Regions from separate parts of the Mesorhizobium sp. M0410 genome, predicted to be linked through region 4. Evidence: predicted binding sites of a transcription regulator. Region 4 holds the regulator's gene; each other region holds the start of a gene.

Region 1 (4,828 bases), on a different contig from region 4:
ATGCCTTCCAGACGTTCTCGCGCAGTTCCTTCGTCGGCGTCCCCAATCTGTTCTGGATGGTGATCCTGGTCGGCATCCCGGCCTACATCTTCCTGCACCACAGCCGCTGGGGCCGCTATCTGTTCTCGGTCGGCTCCAACGCCGAGGCGTCGCGCCTGTCAGGCGTCAACGTCCAGCGCACCATCTATATGGCCTACACGCTGTCGGGGCTGTGTGCGGCATTCGTCGGCGTGCTGCTCGCCTCGCGCATCGGCATCGGCAATCCGACACAGGCCGAGGGCTGGGAATTGCAGGCGATCGCCTCCTCGGTGATCGGCGGCACCTCGCTGTTCGGCGCTGTCGGCTCAGTGCACGGGCCGCTGCTCGGCGCCTTCATCCTTGCCACCATCAACAACGGCGCCAATCTGCTCAACGTCAACGCCTTCTGGCAGCGCATCATCACCGGCGTGCTGATCATCGTCATCGTCTACTTCGACGGGCTACGCCGCCGCGGCAAATAGACCGCCTCCCCACAACCGCCGGCCTCGCGACAGCAGAGCCGGCGGTGCCATGAACCGACTGGATTGAAGCATGAAAGCCGTCGTCTGCCGCTCGCCCGGCGAACTTGTCCTCGAAGATCGTCCGGCGCCTGGCGCGCCGCCAGCCGGCTGGGCGCTGGTCGCCGTCAGCCATGTCGGCATCTGCGGCACCGACTATCACATCTTCGAAGGCAAGCACCCGTTCCTCGCCTATCCCCGCATCATGGGCCACGAAGTTTCCGGCACCGTGATCGAGGTTGGTGAGGGCGTCGATCTGGCAATCGGCGAACCGGTGGTCGTCAATCCCTATCTCGCCTGCGGCAAATGCATCGCCTGCCGGCAAGGCAAGCCGAATTGCTGCGTTAAGATCGAGGTGCTCGGCGTCCACCGCGACGGCGCCATGTGCGAGCAAATCCTGGTGCCGGCGCAAAATCTTTATCCGGCAAACGGCTTGTCGCTGGCCGATGCTGCTGCCGTCGAATTCCTGGCGATCGGCGCGCATGCCGTGCGGCGCTCGCTGGCTGATCCAGGTGCGCGCACGCTGGTCATTGGCGCCGGCCCCATCGGGCTCGGCACGGCGCTGTTCGCCCGCATCGCCGGGCTCGACGTGACGCTGCTCGACATGAGTGCGGAGAGGCTGGGTTTCGCCGAAAGCGAACTCGGCTTCGCGACCCTCGACGGCTCGCAGGGCGCTGCTGCGGACCTGGTGCGGCAAGCAACCGACGGCGACGGTTTTGACATGGTTTTCGATGCCACCGGCAACACCCAGTCGGTGCAGTCGGCCTTCGCCCATGTCGCGCATGGCGGGGCGCTGGTCCTGGTCAGCGTCGTCAAGGACGACATCGCCTTTTCCGATCCCGAATTCCACAAGCGCGAGATGATGCTGATCGGCAGCCGCAACGCGCTGCGTGCCGATTTCGACCATGTCGCCGCCTCGATCCGCAACGGCGCGGTGCCGTTGGCAAAGCTCGTCACGCACCGCACGACGCTTGGCGAAACGCCGCACGATCTTGCCCGCTGGGCGCATGAGAAGTCCGGCCTGATCAAGGCCGTTATCCAGGTCGCATGATGCTGGCGCACCTCAAAGCGCCGACAGTTTGAGCTCGATCCGCTCGGCCGGGAAGCGCGACTCCGAAAACTGGATCGGCTGACCGTCGGGCGTGACGTTGACGGCGACCGTCACCAGCACGATGGCGCCGGGCTGCAGGTCGAGGTCCGCAAGGTCGGCCGCATCGGCATGGCGCGCCGACAACACCGTCGATTGCCGCAGATAGTCGTCAATGCCAAAACGTGCCAGCGATGCGGTGATCGAACCGGTTTCCGCCATGGCAGCATCGATGCCGGCAAAGCGCCTGGCATCGAACCAGCCGGCAGCGCGGGACACTGGCATTCCATCGGCTTCGCCGCGCGTTTCCAGACGTATCACGTCGGCCCCCTTTGCAAGGCCTAAGCTCTCTGCCACACGACGGTTGGCAGGCTCGACCGATGACGCAAGCAAGGTGATATGCCGGTCGGACGCCTGTCCTTGCAATCCCTCCGAAAAGCGGGTGCGGGCGCCGATCGGATATGACAGCCGCCTGCGCGACAGCACGAAGGTGCCCCGCCCCTGCTCTGCCCTGAGCACACCCTCCTGCACCAGCGCTGCAATGGCGCTGCGGACGGTGTGGCGGTTGACGCCATAGCGCTCGGCAAGTGCCACCTCCGGCGGCAACGCCGCATTTTCGGGAAAATCGCCGACGGAAATCGAATGCAGTATCTGATCGGCGATCTGCCGCCACAGCGCGACACCGCTGCGCCGCTCGATGCTGTTGGCTTGTCCGATCATTTTCTGCCCCAACCTTTGCGCCCCCTCTTCTCGCCCTTGTCATGCACCCGTCATAGACACGCATTAGATAATAGGTATAATTTGTATAATTGTCTATATCAATAGACAAATTTCGATGCAAGGGAATGTTAACCATGCGAGGACAGGAAGCCCGCGATCAGGCTGGGCGCAAGGCCGTTATGGCAACGCTGGCGCAATCGACCGGCGACGATATCGTCCGTCTGTGGAACGAAGCCGGCCTGCCTTCGGAGGCGGAACTCCTGCGCGGCCCCGAAACCGGCCTGGTCACCGTGCGTGGCCGCATCGGTGGCGGCGGCGCGCCGTTCAACGTTGGCGAGACGACGGTCACCCGCGCCACCGTCCGGCTCGCCTCCGGACAGGTCGGCCACTGCTATGCGCTCGGCCGCGACAAGCAGAAGGCAAGGCTGGCGGCAATCGCCGATGCGCTGTGGCAGGACCCGGCTCACCGCAACGAGGTCGAGACCAGGCTCGTCGCGCCCTTGCAGGCGGCACTGGCCGAGGCCCGTGACCAGCGCCGCGCCGAGACGGCGGCGACCAAGGTCGATTTCTTCACCATGGTACGCGGAGAAGACTGATGGACATCGTAACCCAAGCGATCGAAGGCGGCTTTGCCGATCCGGTGTTCGACGCCCAGACGGTCTTCCGGGCAGTGATGGACGCGATGGCCCGGCCGGGCACACTGCAGCCCCTGCCGGTCTTTACCCGTCCACCGACGCCGCTGTCAGCCACCGCGGGCGCCATTGCGCTGGCGCTGTGCGATAACGACACGCCGCTCTGGCTCGACCCCGCCTTGCAGGCTTCAGCGACGGTGAAATCCTGGCTTGGCTTCCATACCGGCGCGCCGCTGGCCAACACCCCGGCCGACGCGCATTTCGCGCTGATCGCCACGCCGGCCGAGATGATGGCGCTCGACGGGTTTTCGCAAGGCACCCAGGATTATCCCGATCGCTCCACGACGCTGATCCTCGAGATCAGCGATCTTGTCTCCGGCGCTCCGCTGCTGCTCGAAGGCCCGGGCATCGAGAAGACGGCGACGATTGCGCCGGCGCAAATGCCGCGCCATTTTGTCGAGCAATGGAAGCAGAACAACCAGCGCTTTCCGCGTGGCGTCGACATCATCCTCGCCACGTCCGAAGCAATTGCCTGCCTGCCGCGCACGACGCGCATCAAGACGATGGAGGCATAGGATGTATGTCGCGGTAAAGGGTGGCGAAGCGGCCATTCGCAACGCCCACAAACTGCTCGCCGACCGCCGGCGCGGCGATCGTTCGGTGCCCGCACTTCGCCTCGACCAGATCGTCGAGCAACTGGCGCTCGGCGTCGACCGGGTGATGAGTGAAGGTTCGCTCTACGACAGGGAATTGGCGGCACTCGCCATCGTCCAGGCGCGCGGCGACATGATCGAGGCGATCTTCCTCATTCGCGCCTATCGCACCACGCTGCCGCGTTTCGGCTACACCAAGGCGGTCGACACCGGCACGATGCTGGTCGAGCGGCGGGTGTCGGCGACCTACAAGGACCTGCCCGGCGGCCAGTTGCTCGGCCCGACTTTCGACTACACCCACCGGCTGCTCGATCCCGAGCTTGCCGCAGGCGGCGAAGTCGCCGAGCCGGAGCAGCGTGCAGGCGAGCCGGAAGCCATGCCGCGCGTGTCGGCCATCCTCGCCCGCGAGGGCCTGATCGAATCCGACGGCGACATGCCTGAAGACCATGTCCCCGGCGACATCACCCGCGAGCCGCTCGAATTCCCGATGGCGCGCGACATCCGCCTGCAGGCGTTGTCGCGCGGCGATGAGGGGTTTTTATTGGCGCTCGGCTATTCCACCCAGCGCGGCTATGCGCGCAACCATCCCTTCGTCGGCGAGGTCCGTATCGGTGAGGTCGAGCTGGAGCTCGACGTGCCGGAACTGCCTTTCGCAGTGCCGCTCGGCAGTATCCGCGTCACCGAGTGCCAGATGGTCAACCAGTTCAAGGGCTCGGCCAAGGCGCCGCCGCAATTCACCCGCGGCTACGGCCTCGTCTTCGGCCAGAGCGAGCGCAAGGCGATGGCCATGGCGCTATGCGACCGCGCGCTGCGGGCGGCGGAGTTGGGTGAGGATGTCGTCGCCGCCGCCCAGGACGAGGAGTTCGTCATCTCGCATTCCGACAATGTCCAGGCGACCGGCTTCGTCGAGCATCTGAAGCTGCCGCACTATGTCGATTTCCAGGCCGAGCTCGACCTCGTGCGCCGCATGCGCGCCGAGCACGACGCCCGCGAGAACGCCGGCAAGGCCGAAGAGAAGAGAGAGGCCGCGGAATGACCGCACAACCAACCGACATCGCCACCTACAACTTCGCCTATCTCGACGAGCAGACCAAGCGGATGATCCGCCGGGCGATCCTCAAGGGCATCGCCATCCCTGGCTATCAGGTGCCGTTCGCCTCGCGCGAAATGCCGATGCCCTATGGCTGGGGCACCGGCGGT
Region 2 (4,828 bases), on a different contig from region 4:
AAACTCTTCCACAGGAGGAATGGTTCCCGCATTGTAGTAGCCTGGCAAGCAAAGCCGTCGGATACGGTAAAGTTTGAATTAAAATCGAAAAGTCTCCGCTGTTCGCCCTCAAGCCGTGGCCAGCGGCTGCAGTATCGCTTGCCCCTTGATTTTTGGCCGCCAAACCTCGATATCGGGCGCAAATCCACACCATTCGAAAATGACGGGAAACGGCGATGAGCGACCAGGCAAAAGACGAACGCGCGCCCGATGAAGCCGAGAAGACCGAGGCTGCCGCGGAGCCAAGGGAAGGCGGCGTCGACAGCGACTATGAAGCGCTTGTGCGGCTTCTGAAGGAAAACGAAGAGCTGAAGGATCGCGCGCTGCGCGTCGCGGCCGACATGGAGAATTTGCGCCGCCGCACCGCCCGCGACGTGCACGATGCGCGCGCCTATGCGGTTGCCAACTTTGCCCGCGACATGCTTTCGGTGTCAGACAATCTGCGCCGCGCTCTGGATGCCATCCCGGAGGAGGCCAAGGCTTCGGACGATGCCGGTTTCAAGGCGCTGATCGACGGCGTCGAGATCACCGAGCGCGCCATGCTGTCGGCGCTTGAACGTCACGGCGTGAAGAAGCTTGAGCCCGAGGGCGAGAAATTCGATCCGAATTTCCACCAGGCGATGTTCGAGGTGCCCAATCCCGACGTACCGGCCAACACAGTCGTGCAGGTCGTGCAGCCCGGCTATTCGATCGGCGAGCGTGTGCTGCGGCCGGCCATGGTCGGCGTCGCCAAGGGCGGCCCCAAGCATGTGGCGAGCGAAGCGCCGGTGGAGCCGGGGCCGGTGAATGAGCAAGCTGAGAAGGATGCGTAAGTTAGGAGAGTAGGGGAATAGGCAGTACGGGAGTAGGGAATACCGCTACGTCGGGTAAAATAGAGCAGAGCACTTGCCTACTCCGGCCGTTGCCTTCTCTCCCCTACTCAGGCCGCAAACCGCTGCGCTTCTCCGCCATAATAATTGACGTAGCGGGCACCGATCTCCTTGACCGGCATCACCACGAACACGTCGACGGTCGAGAATTCACGGTCGATGACGCAGCCGTCGCCGATGCGCGCGCCGACGCGCAGATAGCCCTTGACCAGCGGCGGCATCGCGGCGATCGCCGCCTTGGTGTTGACGGCCTCGATCGGCATCAGGTCCATGGAACAATAGCGCCCGGCGACGGCGCGCACGTCCCAGGATGAATTCGTCCGGCAGTGGTGGGCAAGATAGGTCAACGCCTCGGCATGTGCCGCCGGCACGGTGCCGTGGAACGACGCGCAGCCGGTCATCACGCCGATGCCGTAATGGTTGATATAGGCCCAGATGCCTTGCCACAGCGCCTCGATGGTGCGCTTCGAGCGGTATTCCGGCAGAACGCAGGAGCGGCCGAGCTCGAGGAACCGCTGGCCGGGATGCCGCGCGATCAGCTTGGTCAGCTCGAATTCGCCTTCGGAATAGAAGCCGCCGGCCGCTGCGGCAATCTCCTGCCGCAGCAGGCGGTAGGTGCCGACGATGCGGCGATGCTCGGGGCCGGAAAGCGAAGTATCGAACACAAGCAGATGATCGCAGAGGGGATCGAAGCGATCGGCATCGCGGCGGTCCTGCATCTGGAACAGGTCCTTCCTGGCACCAAGCTCGTCGTAGAACACCCGGTAGCGCACTTCCTGCGCGGCAGCGATCTCGGCCTCGTTGCGGGCGAGCCGCACTTCGAGATTGCCGATGCGGCCGAGCGATGCGCCTTTTATGACGGCATCGGCGTTCCGGCCGACGAGCAAAGGCCCGCTGGCGTTCGGCCGAGCATCACATTCCGGCATGACTGTATGCACGAGTGATTCTCCTTCGAGCCATCCCTCTTGGCACGGGGATACGGTGTAGGTGCAACAGGATTGTGACAGTACCGTGATACGGCTCTGCGGGCAATACTTCGTCGGCTGGGTAATCTATCAACCGTCTATGTTGTGCCTCAGGCGGCCACTTGCCCCTCGACGGCATGAACCAGGGCATCGGGGTCGAGCGGCTTGGTGACGAAGCCGCTGGCACCGTGAGCGAGCACGGCGTGGCGGGTCTTTTCCTGGCTGTCGGCCGACAGCACCATGATCGGCACCGGCGGCACCGCGGTCTCCTCCTCATGGCGGCGGATGGCGGCGATGGCGTCCAGGCCGTCCATGACAGGCATGTGCAAGTCCATCAGCACCACGTCGTAGCGGTGCTTGTGGCCGGTGCTGATGACCGCCTCGACCGCGGCCTTGCCGTTGCCGACCACTTTCACGCGATGCCCGGCCTTCAGCAGCGTGGCGCGGGCCAGCATGGCATTGATGTCGTTGTCCTCGGCGATCAGCACCGACAGGCCCTGCTGGCGGGCGCCAATGGCATGCCCCGCCTGCGCGCCGCGCCTTTGCAGTTGCGGCTCGGCGATGACCGGCGCGTGGCTGGTCAAAAGCACGCGCAGCAGTGTCTCGCCGCGCACCGGCCTCGCCAGGAAGGTGGCGTAACCATTGGCACGGAATTCGCCAAGCATGCCGCGGTCGGTCGGCGCGATCAGCGTCACTGCCTCGCACTCGGCAAATCCGCTCTGGCGCAGGCGCCTGAGCAGCCTGCCGTCGCTTTGCTCCATGGCAGCATCGATCAGCAGCACGTCACAGCCCTCGGCGAAAGCGGTGGCCTGGGCGGCGGCGGTGGCCAGATCGACCGTGCCGCCATTGGCGCGAATGGTGCGGGCGATGGCTTCGGCCTCGACCGGGTTCTTCGACACGATCACCGCATGCCGGCCCGACAGCGGGTTCTCGCGGATCTGCGGCGCCTCGACGGCGGAAATAGCGGGAATCTCGAAGACGAATTCAGATCCTTGGCCAAGGCGGCTCGACACAGAGATGGTGCCGCCCATGGCGGTCACCAGGCGCTTGGAAATGGCAAGACCGAGGCCGGCACCGCCATGCGCACGGGTCGAGGTGCCGTCAGCCTGTTCAAAGTCCTCGAAGATACGCTCCATGTCCTCCTCGCGCAGACCGGGGCCGGTGTCGGTGATGGTGAAGCGGATGCGGTCGGTGATTTCGGTGCGGACGCGGGCGATGCTTGCCAGGACGCCGCCGCTGTCGGTGAACTTGACGGCGTTGCCGATGAGGTTGAGCAGCACCTGCCTGACCCTGCCGGGGTCGGCGGTGATCAGCTGCGGCACGTCGGGTTCGACATGACAGCCGAGGCCGATATCCTTGGCAAAAGCCCGCGCCGCCAAAAGCTCGACGACATTGTCGGCGATCTCACGCACCGACATCGGCTGCGGTTCTGGATCGAAGCGGCCGGCCTCGATCTTGGAGTAGTCGAGCAGGTCCTCGATTAGCGCCAGCAGCGCGCTGGCCGAGGTCGAGATGGCGCCGACATAGGTCCGCTGCTCGGGCGAAAGGCTGGTGTCGGCGAGAAGCCGGGCCATGCCCATGATGCCGTTCATCGGCGTGCGGATCTCGTGGCTGACGGTAGCGAGGAAACGCGATTTGGCCTGGCTCGCATATTCGGCCCGCTCGCGGGCGGTGATCAGCGAGGATTCGGCGCGCTTGCGGGCGGTGATGTCGCGGGCGATGGCGCGATGCGAAACGGCGCCGCTGTCCTTGTCGCGCACCGACAGCTCGATCCAAGAGAACCAGCGTGGACCGTCCGGCGTGCGAATGGCGACGTCGGTGGAACTCAGGCATTCATGGTCGGAAAAGGCGGCGTCGGGGACGATGCCGACATCGATGCCTAGTTCGGCCAGGGCCTTGCCGGCAAGCTCGCGCTGGTCGGTTTCGACAAGGTCGGCGAAAACCTTGTTGGCGTAGACAATGTGGCCGTCGCGGTCGCGGTGGACGACGAGATCGCCGAGTGCATCGATCAGACCGCGAAAGCGCTCCTCGCTCTCCTGCATCTCCCACATGCGGTCGGCCAGCGTCTCGATTTCGGCGCGGCTGCGGGCGGTGGTGGCATCGAGCAGGGCCACTGCGCGGCGCTCGGTGCGCCTGTTGCGCAGATGCATGGCGAGCCCGGCCATGGCTGTCGCCAAAAGGCCGATGGTGATGAAGATCGGCGCTCCGGTCAAATGCGACAGGCCCGCCAGCACGACGATGGCGACCAGCGTCAGGAAGGACAGGCCTTCGCGGTTGGCGTCGGGCAATTCCGGCGCCAGCGGTGGCGCGGCGACAAGCTGCCGTGCTGGCGTATCGGGGGCCGTCCCGTCGGCCCGTTCGGCTGGTTCCGCCGCTCTGATGCCGGGTTCCGCAATCATACGGAACTCCTGCCAGACAGAGCTTATCGAAGGTTGTGATTGATCGTTCGAATTTTAGCGGTCGCGCTCTTTTTCCCCAAGAGGCTCACATGTCCACCACCACACGGCCGCGGATCTTGCCCTCGACGATGTCATGCGCGGCGCCGATGATGCCGTCGAAGCCGATGCTCGTCGACAGACTGGCAAGCTTTGCGTGATCGAGATCGGTGCCGATGCGGCGCCAGGCCTCGAGGCGGACCGCCTTGGGCGCCATCACCGAATCGATGCCGAGCAGCGAGACACCGCGAAGGATGAAGGGGGCGACGCTGGCCGGCAGGTCCATGCCGCCGGCGAGGCCGCAAGCGGCGACGGCGCCGCCATAGGAGGTCATCGACAGAACGTTGGCCAGCGTGTGGCTGCCGACGGCATCGACGCCGCCGGCCCAGCGTTCCTTGGCGAGCGGTTTTGCCGGCTGCGCAAGCTCGTCGCGTGAAATCACTTCCGCGGCGCCGAGGTCGATCAGATAGGGGCTTTCGGCAGCGCGGCCGGTCGAGGCAATGACGTGATAGCCGAGGCT
Region 3 (4,828 bases), 100 kb from region 4:
CCTTGACCTGCCTCAAGGCCGCCAGCGCGCGGGGCATATCCTTCACCAGGGCTGTTTCGGTGATCTCCAGTTCCAGCCTGCCGGGTGCCAGGCCGGACCTCGCCAGTGCATCATGCACCTTGCGGCTGAAGTTCGGATTGTGAAGCTGCACGGCGGAGACGTTGACGGCGACCATCAGCGGATTTGTCCAGCGAGCAGCATCGTTACAAGCCGTCGTCAGCACCCAGTCGCCGATCTGGGCGATCGCGCCACTGTCCTCGGCCACGGGGATGAAAACAGCCGGAGAAATATCACCCCGCTCAGGGTGCTGCCACCGGACCAGGGCTTCGAAGCCGATCATCCTGCCGCCGCGGATTTCCTTCTGAGGCTGGTAGACGAGGTGGAACTCCTTGCGGGCGATGGCCTGGCGCAATTCATGCTCCATCACGCGCTTGTCGCGGGCCGCGGTGCCCATGGCTATCTCGAAAAACCGGTAAGTGTCCCTGCCTTCGGTTTTGGCGCGATGGAGTGCCGTGTCGGCATGGCTGATCAGGCCGGCCTGGTCTTCGGCATCCAGCGGAAAGAAGGCGATGCCGATGCTGGCCGAGACGAGGCCGGAGCCGACCGAAACCCTGTTTTCCTCGCAGATCGCCGCCAGCAAGTCCTCGGCTATCCGGCCTGCGGCCAAGGGGTCGGGGAGGTTCGGAGCTATGATGGCAAATTCGTCACCGCCGAGACGCGCGAGCATCTGTCCGTTGCGCGGGATGCCGGAGATGCAGTGCGCGAGCTTCTGCAGCATCGCGTCACCGGCGCTGTGGCCGTAGAGGTCGTTGACTTGCTTGAACCGGTCGAGGTCAAGCAGCAGGAGCGCCAGATATCCATCCTTGCCGCCACGATCCATCGAGGCGACTTCTGCTTCCAGCCGGGAAGAAAAGCTCCGCCGATTGGCAAGCCCGGTAAGCGGATCGAAATGCGCGAGGCGGAGAATCTCTTCTTCTGCCTTCTTGCGCTCACGGATGTCGCGAACGGCAAGCACCGTATGAGGCCTGCCGCAGTAGGTGATCTTCCTGGCGATCAGCTCGACAGGAATTCTCGCGCCGTCGCTGCCCCTTAATTTCGCTTCCTGCGCCTGTTCGCCGAAGCCGGACATAGCGGCTGCGCTCTGTCCGTCGAAAAGCTCGCCGAGTTGCATCGTGTTCAGGGTGGCTGTCGCTGTTCCGGTCAGCTTCGCCATACTGTCATTGGCGCTGACGATGCGGGTGCCATCGCAAACGATCAGACCTTCCACCGCCGCATTGGCGAGATCGTGCATGCGCTCGGCCTCGAGCTTCTGGTGGCGAAAGCGCAGATCGATCCACAGCGCGGCACCTGACAGCACAAGGATTACAAGGCTGGCGACCGCTGCGGCAAAGGCCTGGGAAATGGGCTCGATGGAATGTTCGGATATTTCAATCGAGGAACCCGGAATGATCGACACCGCGGCCATCGCGATGAAATGCAAGCTGCAAATGGCCAGCGTCAAAAGCGCGGCGCCGCCGAGAGTCGCGACTGCTGACGGGCGGCGCAAAACGACCAGGAGTGCCAGTGCCGCAAGGGTCACGCCGGCCAGAAGCGACATCGCGACAAGGAGCAGGTTCCATACGACCCGGCCTTCGACCTCGAAAGCCGCCATGCCGATGTAGTGCATCGTCGCGATGGCGCCGCCCAGAATGGCACCACCGACGAGGAAATGGTCGATGCCGCGGCGCAAGGTGGCGACCCACATCCCAAGCGCGGTCAGGATGACGGCGGCGGCAAGCGAAAAGGCGGATAATCCCGGATTGTATGCGTTCGGTATTCCCGGCGTAAACGCGGTCATGGCGATGAAATGCGTCGCCCATATGCCGAACCCGGTCGAGGCCGCGGCGATCATCAGCCAGACAAGCCGGTTTCGCTCGGTCGATCGGCCGACATGCTTAAGGAGATTAACTGCTGAGAAACAAGAAATTCCACAGACGAGTGCGGCGAGCGCAACCAGTCTCAGGTCGTGCTGATTTACGATACAATTATAGACCGTCAGCATCCTGGTTCACTCGGTCAAAACTAACAGGGGAGGTGTGACGGATTAGCTCTTGGAGATTTTAACGAATAGTTAACCCGTAGGCCATGAGGCGGGTCTTTTCGGGGGAAAACCGATGCCGCTGCGCCGAAAAGGCGGTGATGTCGTTTCTGACGCCCGGTTTCGGTAGCGAGTGCACTTTAGGAAGGAATGGTGTTCATTGATCGGCAACAAAACCGTTGTCCGATTGTCATCAGCGCCACATATTGGCTTTGCGGAGGTGCCCCTTTCGCCAATGACAAACGGGAGATGAAACATGAAGTTCTTCGGCTTTGCGGCCGGTATCGCCGCCACCGTGACCCTGCTTTCCACCACCTCCGCCTTCGCCGTCACGCAGATCAGCTGGTGGCACGCCATGACCGGCGCCAACGCCGAGGTCGTCGCCAAGATCTCCAAGGATTTCAACGCCAGCCAGAGCGAATATGAGCTCGTTCCGGTGTTCAAGGGCACCTATCCGGAGACGCTGAATGCCGGCATCGCTGCCTTTCGTGCCGGGCAAGCGCCCGATATCCTCCAGGTGTTCGACGTCGGCACCGGCGTGATGATGGCGGCCGAGGGTGCGATAAAGCCGGTGGCCGATGTGATGACCGGCGCCGGGATGACTTTCGACAAGAGCCAGTATCTGCCCGGCATCGTCGGCTATTATTCCAAGCCGGACGGCACCATGCTGTCCTTCCCCTACAACTCCTCCTCGCCGATCCTCTACTACAACAAGGACATCTTCCAGAAGGCAGGCCTCGACGTGAACAATCCGCCCAAGACCTGGAACGAGGTTTGGGAAGCCGCCAAGAAGATCAAAACGAGCGGCGCCGCCTCTTGCGGCTATACCTCGACCTGGCTGACCTGGATCCATCTGGAGAATTTCGCGGCGTGGAATGACGTGCCTTGGGCGACCCAGCAGAATGGCCTGGCCGGCGGCGACGTCGAACTCAAGATCAATGCGCCGATTTTCGTCAACCACTTCCAGGCGCTCGCCGACCTGGCCAAGGACGGCACGTTCAAATATGGCGGACGCACCTCCGAAGCCAAGCAGATATTCCTCGCCGGCGAATGCGGCATCTTCACCGAATCGTCGGGCGGCCTCGGCGATATCGTCAAGTCCGGCATGAATTATGGCATCGGCCAGCTTCCCTACGACAGTGACGCCAAGGGTGCCCCGCAGAACACAACGCCGGGCGGTGCCAGCCTATGGGTGTTCGGCAACAAGTCGGACGAGGAATACAAGGGCGTTGCCGCCTTCTTTGCCTATCTGTCCAAGACTGATGTGCAGGAATACCTGCACCAGAAGTCGGGATACCTGCCTGTGACGCTCGCCGCGTACGAGGCGACCAAGAAATCAGGCTTCTATGAAAAGAACCCCGGCCGCGAGACACCCATCCTGCAGATGATCGGCAAGCCGCCGACCGACAATTCGAAGGGCGTGCGCCTGCCGAATCTGCCGCAGGTGCGCGATATCCAGAACGAGGAGCTGGAGAAGATGCTGGCCGGCCAGCAAACCGCCCAGCAGGCCCTCGACAATGCGGTCGCGCGCGGCGACGCCGCAATCAAGGAAGCCCTGGACAACTAACGAGATCGTCTCGGTCAGTCGGTTGGAATATCGCCCACGCGCGCGCGTGTGGGCGATGCCTGGATAGCGAGGGAAATCAGCCTGTCTCCACGCGTCGTCTTTCCCAACAATATCCTGCCCTACCTGCTGGTGGCGCCACAGCTCGCCATAACCCTGGTTTTCTTCTACTGGCCGGCCGGTCAGGCGCTTTACCAGTCGATGCTCAGGCAAGACCCGTTCGGGCTGAAGAGCAGGTTCGTCTGGTTTGCCAATTTCCGGAAGGTGCTGGCCGATCCGGCCTATCTCAACTCGATCAAGGTCACGGTGGTGTTCTCGCTTGCGACCGCGATCGTTGCCATGGTTGCGGCCCTGCTGCTCGCGGTTATGGCCGAGAAGGCCATGCGCGGCAAAGGCCTCTACCGCACACTGTTGATATGGCCTTATGCCGTGGCGCCGGCGATTGCCGGCATGCTGTGGCTGTTTCTGTTCAACCCTTCGATAGGCTCGTTGGCCTATTTGCTGAGAAGCCTCGGCATCGCATGGGACCCACTGCTCAACGGCACCCACGCCATGATCCTGCTGGTGTCGGCGGCTGCCTGGAAGCAGATCAGCTACAATTTCCTGTTCTTCGTCGCCGGCCTGCAGGCGGTGCCGAAAACGCTGATCGAAGCGGCGGCCATGGACGGCGCCGGCGAAACCAAGCGCTTCTGGACCATCGTCTTCCCGCTGCTTGCGCCGACAACCTTTTTCCTGCTGGTCGTCAACACCGTCTATGCCCTGTTCGACACGTTCGGCATCGTTCATGCCGTCACCGGCGGCGGGCCGGGCAAGACGACCGAGACGCTGGTCTACAAGGTCTACAATGACGGCTTTGTCAATCTGATCCTGGGCGACTCGGCGGCGCAGTCGGTCATTTTGATGGCTATCGTCATCGCGCTCACAGCGATCCAGTTCCGCTATGTGGAACGCAAAGTCCACTACGGCTGAGGGCAGCGATGATCGGCCAGTCCCCGCTCCGCACCTTCATCGCCCATGCCGTGCTCATCCTCGGCATATTGATCGTGGCTTTTCCGATCTACTACACCTTCGTTGCCTCGACGCACACGCTGCAAACGATCCTCAGGCCGCCGCTGCCGCTCTTGCCGGGCGGCCAGCTATGGAACAACTACAGTGAGGCGCTGTTCGGCGGCATCGGCCGTATCGGC
Region 4 (4,828 bases):
GGACTGTGCGTCGGCGGAAATATACTTGTCGCCGGCGGCCTCGATGGCCGCCTTCATTGCGGCCTCGTCGGTCTTCCAGCGCTCTTCCTGGAAGTTCGACCAGGAAACGCCGATGACCTTGTCTTTCGCCTGCGCCACCGACGCCAGCGCCAGCGTGATGGCGACACCCGCCAGAATGGCGGTCGTGAATTTCTTCATCATATCCTCCCTGCGCCGCGTACGGCGTGACCAATTGGCTCAAAGACCAGCTTAGAAGCTCTAATTTTTTCGAGCCTCGAAAAAATACTGGCCCGATCTCCGGCTGCTGTCAACATCGATTGTGATGGATTTTGATGACTCTGCGAGTTTTTTCGAGCGTCGGAATAAACGATGACAGCGCCACCTGCATCTGACACTATTTGCCGCATCTGACACTATTTGTCGGACATTACCGACGGCTTCCGGTTCATGAGCGGCCGCGGCAACCGGGAGGAAAGCAAAACGATGTCGGTCGGAATCCGCCACGACGATTTGCGCCGGCGCAACCGGGCGATGGTGATCTCGGCGGTGCGCCGGGCTGGCCAGCCATCGCGTACGGAGATCGCAGCCACCACCGGCCTCAGTCATTCGACCATATCGGCGATCTCCTCCGACCTGATACGGGAAGGCATCCTCGCCGAGAGCAAGGCAAGTGAGCCCGTTTCGTTGAAACGGGGTCGTCCGCAGGTCGGCCTCGCCCTCAACCCGGAAGCGGCGGCGGTGCTGACCGTGGTGTTGTCACTGAATTTCCTGTCGGCCGCCATTATCGACTATGCGGGACAGGTGGTCGCCGAGGAACAGCGCCGGCTGGACACGCTGACCATGCCGCGCGACGAGCTGATCCGCGAATGCATGGCCATCGTCCGGCGCCGGCTTGAGGACCCAGACCTTGACGTCCGCAGTGTCGCCCGCATCGCCCTGGCGATTCAGGGCATTACCGACTCCCCTGCACGCGCCATGCTGTGGTCGCCGATCACGCCGCAGACCGACATCGCCTTTGCCGACATGCTGGAGGACGAATTCGGCATCCCGGCCACGGTGGAGAACGACTGCAATATGATGGCGGTGGCTTTGCGCTGGCGCAATCCGGATCGCTATCGCGACGACTTCATCGCCATCCTGCTTTCGCATGGCATCGGTATGGGGCTTGTGCTGAAGGGCGAACTGTTCACCGGGACGCATTCCTCGGGCGGCGAATTTGGCCACATGATCCATCGTCCGGGCGGCGCGCTCTGCCGTTGCGGGCGGCGCGGCTGCATCGAAGCCTATGCCGGCAACTATGCCATCTGGCGCAACGCCAGGCAGATGAGCGAAGACAGCGAACCTATCGCCGACGTCAGCGACGCCGACATGCGCGCGCTGGCCGCCCGCGCGCGCGAGAAGGATGGGCCGGAACGCGAGGCCTACCGCAAGGCCGGCGAAGCGCTGGGTTTCGGTCTCGGCTCGCTGTTCGCGCTGATCGATCCGGCACCGGTCGCGATGGTCGGCGCCAGTGCCGCTGCCTTCGATCTGATCGAGCCGGCCTTGCGCAAGGCAATCGCCCAGACCGCCGGCGGCCAGCACTCGGGCTCGATCTCCTTCGATACCGAGCCGAACGAATTGCCGCTGATCCGCGAAGGCTGCGCGATGCGGGCGTTAAGCTTCGTCGACCAGGAGATTTTCGCGCCGGGCGCGCAAATGAGGCCCGGCGTCAGAAAGAACGTCGCCTGACCAGGCGGGTCAATCTTCCCTGATCGCATAGCCGGCACCGCGGATGGTGCGGATGACATCCGGCATGCGGCCGTTATTGACGGCTTTGCGCAGCCGCCCGACATGGACGTCGACGGTGCGTTCGTCGATATAGATCGTCTCGCCCCAGACATTATCGAGCAACTGGCTACGCGAGAAGACGCGGCCCGGATGCCGCATCATGAACTCGAGCAGCCGGAATTCGGTCGGCCCGAGCCGGATCTCGCTCTTCTTGCGATAGACCCTGTGCGATTCGCGATCGAGCACTATGTCGCCGACCTTCAGCACGCTGGACAGCACTTCCGGCTTGGCGCGCCGCAGCAGCGCCTTGACCCTGGCCATGAATTCCGGCGTCGAAAACGGTTTGACGAGATAGTCGTCGGCGCCGGTCGAAAGACCGCGCACCCGATCGCTCTCCTCGCCGCGCGCGGTCAGCATGATGATCGGCAGCCGCTCGGTTTCGGGGCGCACGCGCAACCGGCGGCAGAGCTCGATGCCGGAAACCGCCGGTATCATCCAGTCGAGCACCAGAAGGTCGGGCACATTCTCCTGCAAACGGATCTCGGCTTCGTCGCCGCGTGTCACCACCTCGACCTGGTAGCCTTCGGATTCGAGATTGTAGCGGAGCAGCACGCCCAACGGCTCCTCGTCCTCCACCACCATTATGCGTGGTGCGATCATCGGCTGGGCACCCCCATCATGTCACCGGCGCGGACATTGTCGTTTCGTCCTGCTTCGGACGATTGACCGGCAATTGTTCGCCGGTCAGCACATAATACGCATTTTCGGCGATGTTGGTGACATGGTCGCCGATCCGCTCGAGATTCTTGGCGCAGAACAGCAGATGCGTGCAAGCAGTGATGTTGCGCGGATCTTCCATCATGTAGGTTAACAGCTCGCGGAACACGGACGTGTATTTGACGTCGATACGCTCGTCGGCGGCGCGCAGCTTGGCCAAGGCGGCCGCATCGCCTGCAGCATACTCCTCGATGACGCCCTGCACCTGGATGAGCACTAGCTGCGCCATCGCATCGATGGAATGCGATAGGTCGCGCGGCGTGGCGCTGAGGCCGACCGCGCTCACACGCTTGGCGATATTCTTGGCAAGGTCGCCGATGCGTTCGAGGTCGCCGGCCATGCGGATCGCTCCGACGACATGGCGCAGATCGTGAGCCATTGGCTGGCGCTTGGCGATCAGGGTGATGGCGCGATCGTCCAGTTCGCGTTGACGCGCATCCATGATGGCGTCGTCGGAGACGACGCGTTGCGCCAGCACGTTATCGGAATTCAACAGGGCCTTGGTCGCCCCGCCGACCATCGAACCGGCGAGGTCGGCCATGTCGCGGATCAGCTTGCTGATCTGCTCGAGATCCTCGTCGAAAGAAGCGACTGTGTGTTCGCCCATGGTCCTGTCCTCATATGCATGATCGGAACGGCTCAGCCGAAGCGGCCAGTGATGTAGTCCTGCGTGCGCTTCTCGCGGGGCGACGTGAATATCTTCTCGGTCCGGTCGAACTCGACCAGTTCACCCAGATACATGAAGGCGGTCTGGCGCGACACGCGCGCCGCTTGCTGCATGTTGTGGGTGACGATGACGATCGTGTAGTCGGCTTGCAGCTCGTCGATCAGTTCCTCGATCTTGGCCGTCGACAGCGGGTCGAGGGCCGAAGCCGGTTCGTCGAGCAGAATGACTTCCGGCTTCACTGCCACGGTGCGGGCAATGCAGAGCCGCTGCTGCTGGCCGCCGGACAGGCTCAAGCCGCTGGCGTTTAGCTTGTCCTTGACCTCGCTCCACAGCGCGGCCCGCTTCAACGCTTGCTCGACGCGGCCGTCCATCTCGGACTTGCCGAGATTCTCGTAGAGCCTGACGCCGAAGGCTATGTTCTCGTAGATCGACATCGGGAACGGCGTCGGCTTCTGGAATACCATGCCGATCTTTGTCCTGAGGAGGTTGAGATCCTGCGACCGGTCGAGAATGTTCTTGCCGTCGAGCAGCACCTGGCCCTCGGCGGTCTGTTTCGGGTAGAGCTCGTAGATGCGGTTGAAGACGCGCAGCAGCGTCGATTTCCCGCAACCCGAAGGGCCGATGAAGGCCGTGACGCTGCGCTCGGGCAGCGACAGGCTGATGTCCTTCAGCGCCTTGCTCTGGCCGTAGTAGAAGTTGAGGTTCTTGACCTCGATCTTCGTCTTCTCGGTGACCGTTTCGGTCATCGTCATGTCCGGGGACAACATCTGTGTCATCTGTCCTCTCTGCGTCCGGTAAGGCTGCGGGCGAGGATGCTCAAGCCCAGAACCGTCAGGGTGATTATGAGTGCGCCGGTCCACGCCAGTTGCTGCCATTCCTCGTAAGGGCTGAGAGCGAACTGGAAGATGGTCACCGGCAGGCTGGCCATCGGCGCGTTGATATTGCTGCTCCAGAACTGGTTGTTGAGCGCGGTGAAGAGCAGCGGCGCCGTCTCGCCGGAAATGCGTGCTATCGCCAGCAATATGCCGGTGACGATGCCGGACAATGCGGCGCGGTAGGCGACCGAACGGATCACCACCCAGCGCGGCGCGCCGATCGCGGCACCGGCTTCACGCAACGCGTTCGGCACCAGGTTGAGCATGTCTTCAGTGGTGCGCACGACCACCGGAATGACCAGGATGGCAAGCGCCACGGCGCCGGCAATGGCCGAGAAATGTCCCATTGGCCGCACCATCAATTCATAGACGAACAAGCCGATGATGATCGACGGCGCCGACAACAGGATGTCGTTGATGAAGCGGACGACGGTGGTGATGCGCGAAAAGCGTCCATACTCGGCCATGTAGGTTCCCGCCAGCACGCCGATCGGCGTGCCGACGACAACGGCGATGATCGTCATCAGCAGGCTGCCCGCGATGGCATTGAGCAGGCCGCCGGCCTCGCCCGGTGGTGGCGTCATCTCGGTGAAGACCGCGAACGAAAGCCCGGCTGTGCCCTTATAGACCAACGCACCGAGGATGAGCGCCAGCCAGGCAAGCCCGATGCCGGCGGCGACGACGCAAAGCGCCATCATCACCGAATTCCTGGCTTTGCGGCGGCTGTGGAGCGATGAGGATG

What was found. The regulator PhoB, encoded in region 4, activates phosphate uptake and scavenging genes when phosphate is short. The targets are predictions, from matches to a motif close to TGTCATNNANCTGTCAT.
Region 1: phnF (phosphonate metabolism transcriptional regulator PhnF) is a predicted target of PhoB. The motif match lies at 2,381-2,397, and genes of this name have one in related genera.
Region 2: olsB (l-ornithine N(alpha)-acyltransferase) is a predicted target of PhoB. The motif match lies at 1,898-1,914, and genes of this name have one in related genera.
Region 3: ugpB (sn-glycerol-3-phosphate ABC transporter substrate-binding protein UgpB) is a predicted target of PhoB. The motif match lies at 2,255-2,271, and genes of this name have one in related genera.

What each region holds. Positions count from the first base shown of each region.
Region 1 is NZ_JAMYRN010000003.1:39,581-44,408, reverse strand. Features, by position in the region: gene NKI63_RS04335 (ABC transporter permease) at 1-500, shown strand, start outside; gene NKI63_RS04330 (zinc-binding alcohol dehydrogenase family protein) at 571-1,587, shown strand; gene phnF (phosphonate metabolism transcriptional regulator PhnF) at 1,600-2,343, opposite strand; gene phnG (phosphonate C-P lyase system protein PhnG) at 2,478-2,939, shown strand; gene phnH (phosphonate C-P lyase system protein PhnH) at 2,939-3,550, shown strand; gene NKI63_RS04310 (carbon-phosphorus lyase complex subunit) at 3,552-4,664, shown strand; gene NKI63_RS04305 (alpha-D-ribose 1-methylphosphonate 5-phosphate C-P-lyase PhnJ) at 4,661-4,828, shown strand, end outside.
Region 2 is NZ_JAMYRN010000003.1:93,540-98,367, forward strand. Features, by position in the region: gene grpE (nucleotide exchange factor GrpE) at 216-851, shown strand; gene olsB (l-ornithine N(alpha)-acyltransferase) at 959-1,834, opposite strand; gene NKI63_RS04570 (hybrid sensor histidine kinase/response regulator) at 1,984-4,272, opposite strand; gene acuI (acrylyl-CoA reductase (NADPH)) at 4,358-4,828, opposite strand, start outside.
Region 3 is NZ_JAMYRN010000005.1:297,176-302,003, forward strand. Features, by position in the region: gene NKI63_RS09640 (bifunctional diguanylate cyclase/phosphodiesterase) at 1-2,041, opposite strand, end outside; gene ugpB (sn-glycerol-3-phosphate ABC transporter substrate-binding protein UgpB) at 2,334-3,644, shown strand; gene ugpA (sn-glycerol-3-phosphate ABC transporter permease UgpA) at 3,726-4,610, shown strand; gene ugpE (sn-glycerol-3-phosphate ABC transporter permease UgpE) at 4,619-4,828, shown strand, end outside.
Region 4 is NZ_JAMYRN010000005.1:194,501-199,328, reverse strand. Features, by position in the region: gene xylF (D-xylose ABC transporter substrate-binding protein) at 1-198, opposite strand, end outside; gene NKI63_RS09080 (ROK family protein) at 484-1,728, shown strand; gene phoB (phosphate regulon transcriptional regulator PhoB) at 1,738-2,427, opposite strand; gene phoU (phosphate signaling complex protein PhoU) at 2,444-3,151, opposite strand; gene pstB (phosphate ABC transporter ATP-binding protein PstB) at 3,184-3,987, opposite strand; gene pstA (phosphate ABC transporter permease PstA) at 3,984-4,828, opposite strand, start outside.